2 regions of the Shewanella oneidensis MR-1 genome follow, and region 2 is predicted to be linked to the other one. Evidence: riboswitches for the same ligand, from Rfam matches in the RefSeq annotation. Region 2 holds a riboswitch; the other holds the start of a gene.
The links. A riboswitch is a leader RNA that binds a small molecule or an ion and turns the genes downstream of it on or off. The one in region 2 is predicted to bind thiamine pyrophosphate.

Region 1 (5,579 bases), 270 kb from region 2:
AACGTTTACAACAGATAGATCGCATGATCCATGGTCATTACGATCATATTTGGGATTGTTGCTGCGATCATGGTCTACTCGGCATGTTATTACTGCAGAGAAACGCCGCGAAAAAGGTGCATTTTGTTGATTGCGTGATGCCCTTAATGCAGCAACTTTCTATTGAATTACAAAGGTTTTTTCCACAGCATGGGGGAAGTGCTCCGGCGACGCTTGGTGCTAGCATCTGCCAGAGCCAGTGGCAAGTGCATTGCCAAGATGCAGCAGCATTACCACTTGAATCCAGTAACATACAAGCTAACCACTTGGTTATTATTGCAGGCGTCGGTGGGGAGTTATTGGTTGAACTGGTGCGCAGCATTTTGGCGCGCCATAGTCATCGTCGACTCGAGTTTATTTTGTGTCCCGTGCATCATAATTATTATGTGCGCAGTTCACTGGTCGAATTGGGGTTAGTTCTTAAGAGTGAATTGTTACTCGAAGAAAATCAGCGCTTTTACGAAATACTGCATCTAAGGCACGCGAAAGGGTCTTCATCGAAAAAGGAAGACGACATACAGTTGAGTTGCACTGGTTCCATTATGTGGCAGGGACTAAACGAGGATAAAAAGCGGCAGGCTAAGCGTTATCTAATGCAGACGATTGGCCACTATCAGCGTATTCCAAAGAGTCGATTACCCAACAAGTTGCTGATTTTGGCGGCTTATCAACAGATTTTGCAGCAACTGAATGACGGCGGCTAAGCCACAGTCTTGTTAATCCCAAGGCATTGATGTTCACTGCTCACTTAGCGGATGGCTTTGCATAGTAGTTTTATTCTGTGAATCCTTTATTTTGGTTTATGCTAATAGGCCATTAATCTTGAGTCTTATTATGCGTTTATTGAAGTCTACCCAAGCTGCCAATATCGATCTTAAACAGGCACGGATCTTTTATCGCCAAGCGGCCCGTGCCATTGTGCTGTCGGGTGAAGATATTTTGCTGCTCTATACCCAAAAATATCGTGATTACGGCTTACCCGGTGGTGGTGTCGATAAAGGCGAGAGCATCGAGGTTGGCCTTATTCGTGAGTTACAGGAAGAAACGGGCGCAATTGCTGCCCATGTGCTCGCGCCCTTTGGCCGTTATGAGGAATATCGACCTTGGTTTCGTGAAGGCGCCAACGTAGTGCACATGGATTCCTATTGCTACCTGTGTGAAATCGATATGAGTTTAGGTTACCGTGGCTTAGGTGAGCCAAGGCTTGAAGCTCATGAGGTGAAAAATGGCATGCGCCCTGAGTGGATCAATATCCATCAAGCCATTGCCCATAATGAAGAAATTCAGCACACCTTTCCCAATAAAGGCCAATCTATCGACAGAGAAACCTTTTTGCTCAAACAGATAGTTGCAGAATTATTGTAGATAACGCTTGGCTGATAACCTTATCACTTAGCCGTAAAGCGCAGTCTCAAAGCATAGACATAAAAAAGCCACCCAAAAAGGATGGCTTGTGTGACTCAGATTGCGTGAGAGTAAGTCTGTATAGCTAGATCACGGTTAAATAAATACAAAAGAAATGGCTCATGGCGCCTGCTAACACAAACAGATGCCAAATCGCATGATTGTACGGAATGCGTTTGCCAACATAGAAGATCACTCCAAGGGTGTAAAACAGCCCGCCCAACAACAATAAATTAAATCCGAGCGGCGACATTGCTGCGGTCAAATCCCCAATCACCGTCATACAAAGCCAACCCATCGCTAGATACAGCACAAGACTGAGTTTTTTAAACCGGTGAATAAATAAGGTCTTAAAGAGGATCCCACCAATAGCAAGCGACCAAATGGCCGTGAGGATAATCGTCGACAGATTGCCTTGCAGACTGATTAACATTAATGGCGTGTAAGTGCCGGCAATCAAGCAGTAGATCGCACAGTGATCGACGATCTTCAGTTTGTGTTTCCAACCACGATGCGTCACGCTGTGATACAAGGTTGAGCTTAAAAACAACAGAATGAGACTTGCACCGTAAATTATGACGCCTGTAAGTTGAATACTAGAAAGATGATCGACACCTTTGAGGAGCATAAAGATTAATCCCACCGCACCAGCAATCACTCCTAGACCATGACTAATGCTGTTGGCGATCTCTTCACTTAGACTATATGCACTGATATTTAAAGGTTTTTCTTGATGCATTTGCGGCTCTATCAAACTCTGGTTTGCCATAGGGTTGATCCACTCAATAGCGATAATGACGAAGTCTATCAGCAGATAAATCTGAAAGCCATAATTAGCTTACACGTGTACGCTAATTTATTTTTGTGTAGATGGTACCAATGATTTTCACGTGAGTTACACATTTATCCCGTTCCATAATGAACGTGAATCATCCAAGAATACAGTTAAAACGTTGGAACTTTGTTTGTGTCCTTTTCTCTAACTTGCTGTTAATGATGTATGGATTTTATGCATACAGGATTTTTTTAAGTTCAGAGTTTGTGAAGTACAGTTTTTGCAAAGAGATAGGAGATGGATTTTGCCTTTTCGCCCCATTATTGCCTCAAGGAATGACAAAGCCTTTTATACAACCATCTTAGCGGCAGATGATGAAACCGTGCCATTTCGGACGATACCTTTCATCCCGACTAACACGTCCTTGGATAGCGATCTTAGCCTTAAACTGCATGAATTACACGAGACGGGAAACGCTGTTATCTCACTAGAAAAACCTTGCTTAAGTGACAGTCGATTCAATCTCTGGTTATTATTTGGCGTGATATTAGGACATGGTGTATTACTATTTTTATTGTTTTTTTTGTGGCGTAGCCAGTTGAGTCAATTGGGTTTTTCTTTGGCAGAATCGACTAACAACACCAAAGCCTTAAAAGCCTACTTTATTTATGCGCCGCAAACACAAATATTGCCAGAGGAGCCACCAGCAGCAGAAGCTATAATTGCCGCTGAAGCAATGACAGCCTCCCCAAAGCCAGTGGTGTCAACCACTACGATTGAATTACCCGCCACAGAGCCGAAAAAGCCAACAGAAAAACAAGTAAAACAGAGCATTAACGCTTCTGCACTCAGTTCAACTGAAAAGCCCGCCGAGGTTTTGGTAAAAACGCAGACTAAATCAACTCAAAGCCAAACGGCTGCCACTCATCAACCTCAAAGTCTGCCACAACCCCAGACTGAGCAACCAACGACGTCAAGTGTAAGTACAAGTGCGAGCATTGGATTATTTACCCAAGGCTATTTTGAACGTCAGCGTGAGCAAGCGTTGGATAATTTGGTCATTGAACAAACAAATAACTACAGCCGAAAATCGAATTTAACTGAAATGAGTCCCGATATGGAGGTGCTTATTGTCCCCAATGCTGAGGATTTTAGTGGGCCAACCAGTTTAGATTTAGAGCTTGATCCCAATCGAATTGTCCGTCAAGGTGATACCTGCTATCGGATTGTTAAAGTCGGTACCCCAATTAATCCCTATGCCGAGAACTTAGGTTTCCCCTTCGATTGCAGTGGCAAGAAAATGAACCAAGAAATTAACGATGCCATCCAAGCGCAGCTTAATAAAATGATGGTAAAGCGGCCAAAAAGCTAAAAAATAACGATGATAATTTTTCACTCAAAATAATGCTAATTATGATTTTTAAAATTTAATAACGTTAAATGTTTTAATATACAGCTAGTTATAACTTCTTTATTTTTGATTGGTAATTAGGTTTTTATCCTAAAATTACGCTTGTTTGTTCATCCTGCTTCTGCCTATACTTTTGGTCATCTTGTCGGAGTGCCTTTTGGCTGAGACCGTTTATTCGGGATCCGTTGAACCTGATCAGGTTAAAACCTGCGAAGGAAACAAGCATAATAACTTCCATTAAATCGTGTCAGCGGCAATCTTTTCGCCGTCTATTAACCCATCGATTTAGTCGTTATTGGGTCAGCAAACACGACTTACGGTTTGCATGATTCCGCTATCAACACTCAAGTCTCCAGACAAGCAACCCCATTTTTATTTGTTAAAGTGAGATTGCTTATGTCCAGTTTAGAATCGTCCTCAGAATCAATTGCCGTGAACATACTGGGGCAAACGAACCGCCGTGTGGCGCGCGCCCAGGCCCAAGCCTTTATCGATACGCTTAAACCATTACAACATCCTAATTCGCAAAAACTTTATTTGCAGGGAAGCCGTGCGGATTTACGTGTGGGGATGCGGCAAATTCTGCAAACCGATACGCGCATTGGTGGCCGCGCGGCGGCGCCCAACGTTGAGAAAAACCCTCCCATTCCAGTGTACGACTGCGCAGGTCCTTATTCCGATCCCGCAGCCCAAATCAATGTGCGCCAAGGCCTAGCTAAACTCAGATTACCGTGGATTATTGAGCGCCAAGATACTGAAGTGCTTGATTGCACGACCTCAGATTTTACCCAGCAGCGCTTGAAGGATGACGGGCTAGATCACTTGCGTTTTGAAGCAGGTTCAAGCGCGATTATTCGCCCACGCCGCGCCTTACCGGGTAAACGTGTGAGTCAACTACACTATGCCCGCCAAGGGATTATTACCCCTGAAATGGAGTATGTGGCGATTCGTGAAAATATGGCACTTGCCGATGTGCAGGACGAAATCTTAAACCGCCGAGGCCAAGGTGAATCTTTTGGTGCCGTAATTGGTAAACCGATTACCCCTGAGTTTGTCCGTGATGAAATTGCCCGTGGTCGCGCCATTATTCCGTTAAATATCAATCACCCTGAAGCCGAACCTATGACTATTGGCCGTAATTTTTTGGTGAAAGTGAATGCCAATATCGGTAATTCTGCGGTCACGTCCTCCATTGAGGAGGAAGTGGAAAAGTTAGTCTGGTCAACCCGTTGGGGCGCGGACACCGTGATGGACTTGTCCACGGGACGGTATATCCATGAAACCCGCGAATGGATTATCCGCAACTCGCCAGTGCCGATTGGCACAGTACCGATTTATCAAGCACTTGAAAAAGTCAATGGTGTAGCTGAGCACCTTACTTGGGAAGTGTTTCGCGATACTTTGATTGAGCAAGCGGAGCAGGGTGTTGATTACTTTACCATCCACGCGGGCGTGTTATTGCGCTATGTACCGATGACCGCCAAACGGGTGACGGGGATTGTGTCCCGCGGTGGCTCGATTATGGCCAAATGGTGTTTGAGCCATCATCAAGAAAACTTTCTTTATACCCATTTTCGTGAGATTTGCGAGCTATGTGTCGCCTACGATGTATCGCTGTCATTAGGCGACGGAATGCGTCCTGGCTCCATTGCCGATGCCAATGATGAGGCGCAATTTGCTGAGCTTGAAACCTTAGGCGAGCTGGTCAACATCGCCTGGGAATACGATGTGCAGACCATTATCGAAGGGCCTGGGCATATCCCGATGCAGCTTATCAAAGAGAATATGGATAAGCAGCTTATCCACTGCGCCGAGGCGCCGTTTTATACTCTAGGGCCGCAAATTACTGATATTGCGCCGGGTTACGATCATTTCACCTCCGGAATTGGGGCGGCGATGATCGCATGGTATGGCTGCGCCATGCTCTGCTATGTGACGCCTAAAGAGCAT
Region 2 (5,579 bases):
CCAATAAAACAACTCCTGCTCGCGTGAGCAAAATCGGTCGGCAGCTTCGGCATTAAGGCGTAACGCGTATTGTGTCGTAGGCGTTTGAATATGATAGTTATGATTACTTAACCCACCCGCCAACTCGTGGATGTGCGTGACATGGCTTAGCCCTGCCTGGCGTAATATAGGTACCAGTCTTGCAAACTCCTCTGCAGATAACGGCAGCATTAACGGCTTACCACTGATGTTGCAGTTAAGATCTTAGGTGTTGGCAGTTGGCACATATCAGTATTTGTCATCACTTAACCAAGTAACTTAGCGGCACGTTCGCCATTAAGATTGAGACGACTCTCAGCCAGTGCGGTGCGCCATAGGAAATAGCCCACAACAGCTAACCCCACATAAAGCACAAATAATAATGATGTCAGCATTAGCCCTTTACTCAGGTAAAGATAAATCGACACCAGATCGATAACCACCCAATACAACCAGTTCTCCAACACCTTTTTAGCGACTAAATAGGTGGTCATCACCGCAAAGCAGGTGGTCGCAGCATCGAGATAAGGAAAAGAAGCTTGAGTAAAGGTCGCCATACCATGACCAATACCAAGTGAGACTAGCGTCGTAGCTGCAATTAACTTTAAATGGGTTTTCAGCGGCCAAGTGGTCACCTTAACACCTTGATGTTTATCGCCACCTTGGGTCCAGAGCCAATAGCCATAAAGTGCCATGCCCATATAATAGATATTGAGCATCGACTCCATCAGCAATGCCACTTTCCAAAACAACACAGTGTAAATGGCCGTGCTGGTAAACGCCGCTGCCCAGCACCATACGCTTGCCTTCATCGCCAAAAGCAAATATGCCATGGCAAGTACTACAGCGAGTGCTTCCCATGCGGTCATCACATGGACTTCCCCTAGAGCCGCATTAACACTATTGACTAGCGTTAACCATAAATCTGTCATTGCCTTACTCTCACGATAAACTGCATTCTAAAATCTGTTAACTTGAGCCGTAACTGTGTAAGCCAGCCTTAGATTGACCACAGTAAATCGCGCTGTGGCCAAGCACATTAAAAGCATTACTCACTGTGGGCTAAATTCAGCTCACCACCAATAAACTTACACACAAACACGGCTTTGCCCCATTTTTCATGGGCGGCTTGCATTTCGGTGGCCAGCATCGCCATCACGTCCGAATAGTCGCCGCACACTTGGGTCGCCATCGCATTCGTCACGCGCTCAATCGTTGGATAACTGTCCAAACGATGAATAAACCATTTAATTGGATCGAGGTAATTTTCATTAAAAGGATACATGCTAATTTCGGCGGTCAGTTTCATCTTCAATCCTTATTTCAAATACTTATCATAAAATAACCGCACCGTGAAACGATATAGCATCAAGCCTCAAGTCTCACTCCACAGCGCGGCTAACTTGGGTACTACATAAACTTAACGTTCAGTGTTACCCCAATTTGGCGTGGATCGCCGTAGCGGATATATTGTTTTTCCGCCCAGCCATTATCGGGCTCATTACCAAAATAGAAGCCACGAACGCCATATTCTTCATCAAATAAATTGCGGCCCCATAAATACGCCGACCACGCACTTGCCTCATAACCTAAACGCGCATTCACAACAGTATATGGCTCGGAGCGGGAATCGTTACTGTCTGAGTAGTAAAACTCGCTCTTACCACTCATATTCAAGTTGGCAAACCAACCCGAGTTCGCACGATAGGTGCCGCCTAGGCTGTAGGTTAAGTGTGGTGAATGGGCCAGATCGCGCCCCGTTAAATCCACATCAGTACCGTATTTATCTTGATATTGGTAATTACCGTAAGCGGTCTGTAACCAGCCAAGGCTTGAGTAAAACTGGAGATTATCCGTGGCGTACCAAGTTGCATCTAGCTCAGCACCGTAGTTGTTTGAGCTACCCGCATTTTCAGTGTAGAGAATAAACCGTTGTGGCTTATTAGGATCTTGCTGGGAAGCAGCCACCTGCTGATCCTGTCTATCCATATAGAACAGCGCCAGATTAGTGTCGATAAGCCCTTCAAACCAATGGGATTTTAAACCGATTTCGTAGTTGTATAGGGTTTCGGTATCAAACTCTTTTTTATCATTGAGTTCGACTGGCAAGGTCATATTAAAACCACCCGCCTTGTAACCTCGCGCCACTCGGGCGTAGACATTGTGGGACTCATTCAGCACTTTACTCAGTGCGATATGGCCGCCCCACATGGTTTCACTCGGGTCAAAATTATCATTGTTGGTGTCTGAGTAGTGACTATTACGACGCTCCACACGTAGCCCAACTGATAACACATAGTCAGCACCTAAATCGGTGTCCAGCTGGCCAAATAACGCATAGTTTGTGGCTTCATACTGCGAATCTAACACTTCATCAGGCCAGGTATTATATTCAGAATACAATTGGTTATCTTCTTTGAGGTTCATGGCATAAACCCCAATCAACCAATCGGTTGAGTCTGCAAAAATACGGCCTTGGTCGGTCGAGCTCAAACGAAACTCTTGGGATAAGGTTTTACGCTGACCGGTTTTGTCCCAAAAGTAATCATACTGACAAGGCGATACATTACCGCCCTCTTCACATTGTTTAGATGCCCAATACTCAGAATTGGCCCAATCGCCATCGTAACTATAATGATGATCGGTATTGGCAAATGAAGTCAGCGAGGTCAACTCAAACTGCTCTGCCCCCGAATAAGTCGCTTTAAAACCTGCGCCTGTGGTGCGCTGGCTATCGACACCCGGTTGATCAGTTATGGTGTTTGTCGGATCGTTGGTTAAACTCCACACATCATAACCGTTATCAAAATCGGCATGTAGCAGGGTTAAATCCAGTTGCAGATCATCAGTTGCATACCAGCGCAATTTCGCGCGGCCGGTAAATTCATCGCGGCCATTGGTATCCTCTTTATTTAAATACAGATTGTCACGATAACCGTTTTGCTGATGTTGCTGCAGCGCCACGCGGTATAACAATTTACCTGAATCGCTTAAGGGACCAGAGCTAAAGCCACTGAAGGTTTGCAGATCGTCATTACCTAAAGAAACCTCGGCGCCATGTTCAAACACATCGGTTGGGTCATTACTCTTAAGGTAAATTAAGCCCGCTAACGCATTGGCACCGTAACGCGTCCCTTGCGGGCCGCGCAACACTTCAACCTGCTGCAGATCGTACATGCTCGACACCATGCCGATACCGGATAAATCAATATCATCAACAATATAACCAACTGATGAGTTAGGTGCGCCTTGATATTGCTCTTGCTCACCCACGCCACGGATCTGGAAATACTTGGGGCGAGAACTACCACCTGACCAGTTAAAGTTGGCGATGGAGTTCATCACATCTTCAAAGTGCTGGGCGTTTTCATCTTGAATTTGCTGGGCATCGATAACGGTAATGCTTGAAGGCATTTTTTCTAAACTGGCACTGCGAAAATCCGCCGTAACCACCATGATTTCCATATCATTATTGGGATCAGGTTTGTCGATAGCATCGGTTTGCGCCCATGCCGACGCACTTAAAGCCGCAGAGACGGCCAGCGCTAATGGTGCACGAGTTAACGATATCGTGAAGATTGAAGATTTGTTGTTAGACTTTTTGTTAGACATAGGACCTCAAATATACGTTTGAGATCCGGCAACGAATAAGCGATTCAGAAGTGTGCTGTTGATTGGCCCATTCCTACGCCGGTATTAGCCGGATCAGGTTCTAAGGGTTCGTCTGATGACATCTCAGTCTGCCGAATTTTGGCAAACACCCCTTGGCGGCGCTTAGTATACATGACGAAAATAATAAAGTAGACACACTTCTGCCTGTGATGCCCTGAAATAGCCCTCAAATCATTGTCTATGAACCCTTTGAAAGCATCATGTTAAACATCGCAGCTAAAATTCTTTGGCCCATTTGACCGCTTATCACGATAATGTTATAGAAGGCCGCCATTGCACATAGGATAAGAGGATCATACTCAATGCAGCTAAAACCGTTAGCCAAAGGACGTTATAGCCAGCGATGGGAGCAAGACTATCCCCTTATTGAAGCGGTGATACTCAGCTGTATCAGCGAAGTTAAAATGCTTAAAAAAGGCACTCACCTCATGACACAAGGTGAAGCCATAACCTCATTGGTGTTGGTAAAACAAGGGCGCGTATCACTTGGCCATACCGCCAAAAATGGCCGATGCTTTCAATTAGGGACTATCGATTGTGATTCGCAACTTTTTGGTGAAATGGAGTTTTTTACTCAGTATCACTGTCAGTTGGATATTATTGCCAATGAGCCCTTAGAAATTATGGTCATTAGCGCCGAAAAACTGCAGCACTCCCTTGGGCAACATCCGCAGCTAGCGTTATTTTTCGCCAGTGCTATTGCCATTGACTACCAAGACACCGTCGATATTTTTACCCGGCGACTGTTGTATCCCATCAGCTATAACGTGGCATACGATATTTACCATGAATATTTAAATGATTTACCTGTCGATGGCTTTAGTAAACGCTATTTAGAGGCGGAGCGATTTGGTACAACCGATCGCGTCTACCGAAGAGCACTACAACTGCTTGAAGAACTTGGCCTGATTGAACGAAACAAAGAAGGGATTAGGATTAAAGATCTCAATGCCCTTAAACAATTTGTTGAAGCTGCGATATAACAAATTAAAAAAGCCCACTCGTGAGAGTGGGCAAAATCCATTTACGTAACAAAAGGATTTTTATGCCGTTGCAGACTTCATTCGACCTGAAACAATCAACATAATAAATATCGCTACATATAATAGCGGAATGACATACATCACAGTTTGCAAACCAATAATGCGTTCAAAGAATGAGCTAATGGCGGGACTAAACATGGCGCCGGTACTGCCACTAATCAGAATATAGGACACATTTTTACTGCTGGCCTTTTTAACAAAAGACACACCATAAGCAATAAATGCGTTGTAAAGGGCTGCACACACAAAGCCATAACCATAGGTTAAATAACTCATCCAATGAAGCTTATCGGTCGTCACAATCATGAAAGTGATGACCATGGCAAGGCCGATAATCCCAACTAAGAAATGGTGAATTTTTACCCGAGTCACAATCAGCGTCGAAATTAACGCACCAATCAATGCAGCAGACCAATATTGGGTAATAATATTGCCCGCTTCTTCAAATGGAATATCAAATTTTTGCTTAACAAATAAAGGGGCCCACGTTAAAAACGTATAGAGTGCTAGCATGCCTAAAAACAGCCCTATGCCACCGCTAATAATGCCGAAATTCCATTCCGATTGTTGCTTATCTTCCGTATTCGATGATTGCTCACATAGCGAAAAATTAGTGAACAAGGTAATAATCACGGTTCCTAACGCGACTAAACCTACGGCTAAGTAACTGTAACTCCATGACAATGAACTTGTGAGTGCGTAAGTTGTGATTAAAGGGAAAATAACCCCAGCAATATTAAACGTGGCATCTTGAACGACGAGCATGGTGCTTTGTAATTTCTCTTGCCACACAGATACCACTATCGTACCCGCAATACATAAGCCTACACCGCCACAAAAACCAAT

Region 1: linked by a shared signal. The riboswitch ahead of thiC (phosphomethylpyrimidine synthase ThiC) and the one ahead of SO_RS12535 (TonB-dependent receptor) in region 2 are both predicted to bind thiamine pyrophosphate.

What each region holds. Positions count from the first base shown of each region.
Region 1 covers NC_004347.2:2,559,153-2,564,731, reverse strand. Annotated here, with positions in the region: gene SO_RS11240 (tRNA (adenine(22)-N(1))-methyltransferase) at 1-743, shown strand, start outside; gene SO_RS11235 (NUDIX hydrolase) at 874-1,404, shown strand; gene trhA (PAQR family membrane homeostasis protein TrhA) at 1,529-2,212, opposite strand; gene SO_RS11225 (hypothetical protein) at 2,523-3,590, shown strand; TPP riboswitch at 3,766-3,864, shown strand; gene thiC (phosphomethylpyrimidine synthase ThiC) at 4,026-5,579, shown strand, end outside.
Region 2 covers NC_004347.2:2,831,177-2,836,755, forward strand. Annotated here, with positions in the region: gene SO_RS12520 (phosphotransferase) at 1-210, opposite strand, end outside; gene pnuC (nicotinamide riboside transporter PnuC) at 285-950, opposite strand; gene SO_RS12530 (hypothetical protein) at 1,067-1,327, opposite strand; gene SO_RS12535 (TonB-dependent receptor) at 1,429-3,630, opposite strand; TPP riboswitch at 3,684-3,793, opposite strand; gene SO_RS12540 (Crp/Fnr family transcriptional regulator) at 3,993-4,673, shown strand; gene tsgA (MFS transporter TsgA) at 4,734-5,579, opposite strand, start outside.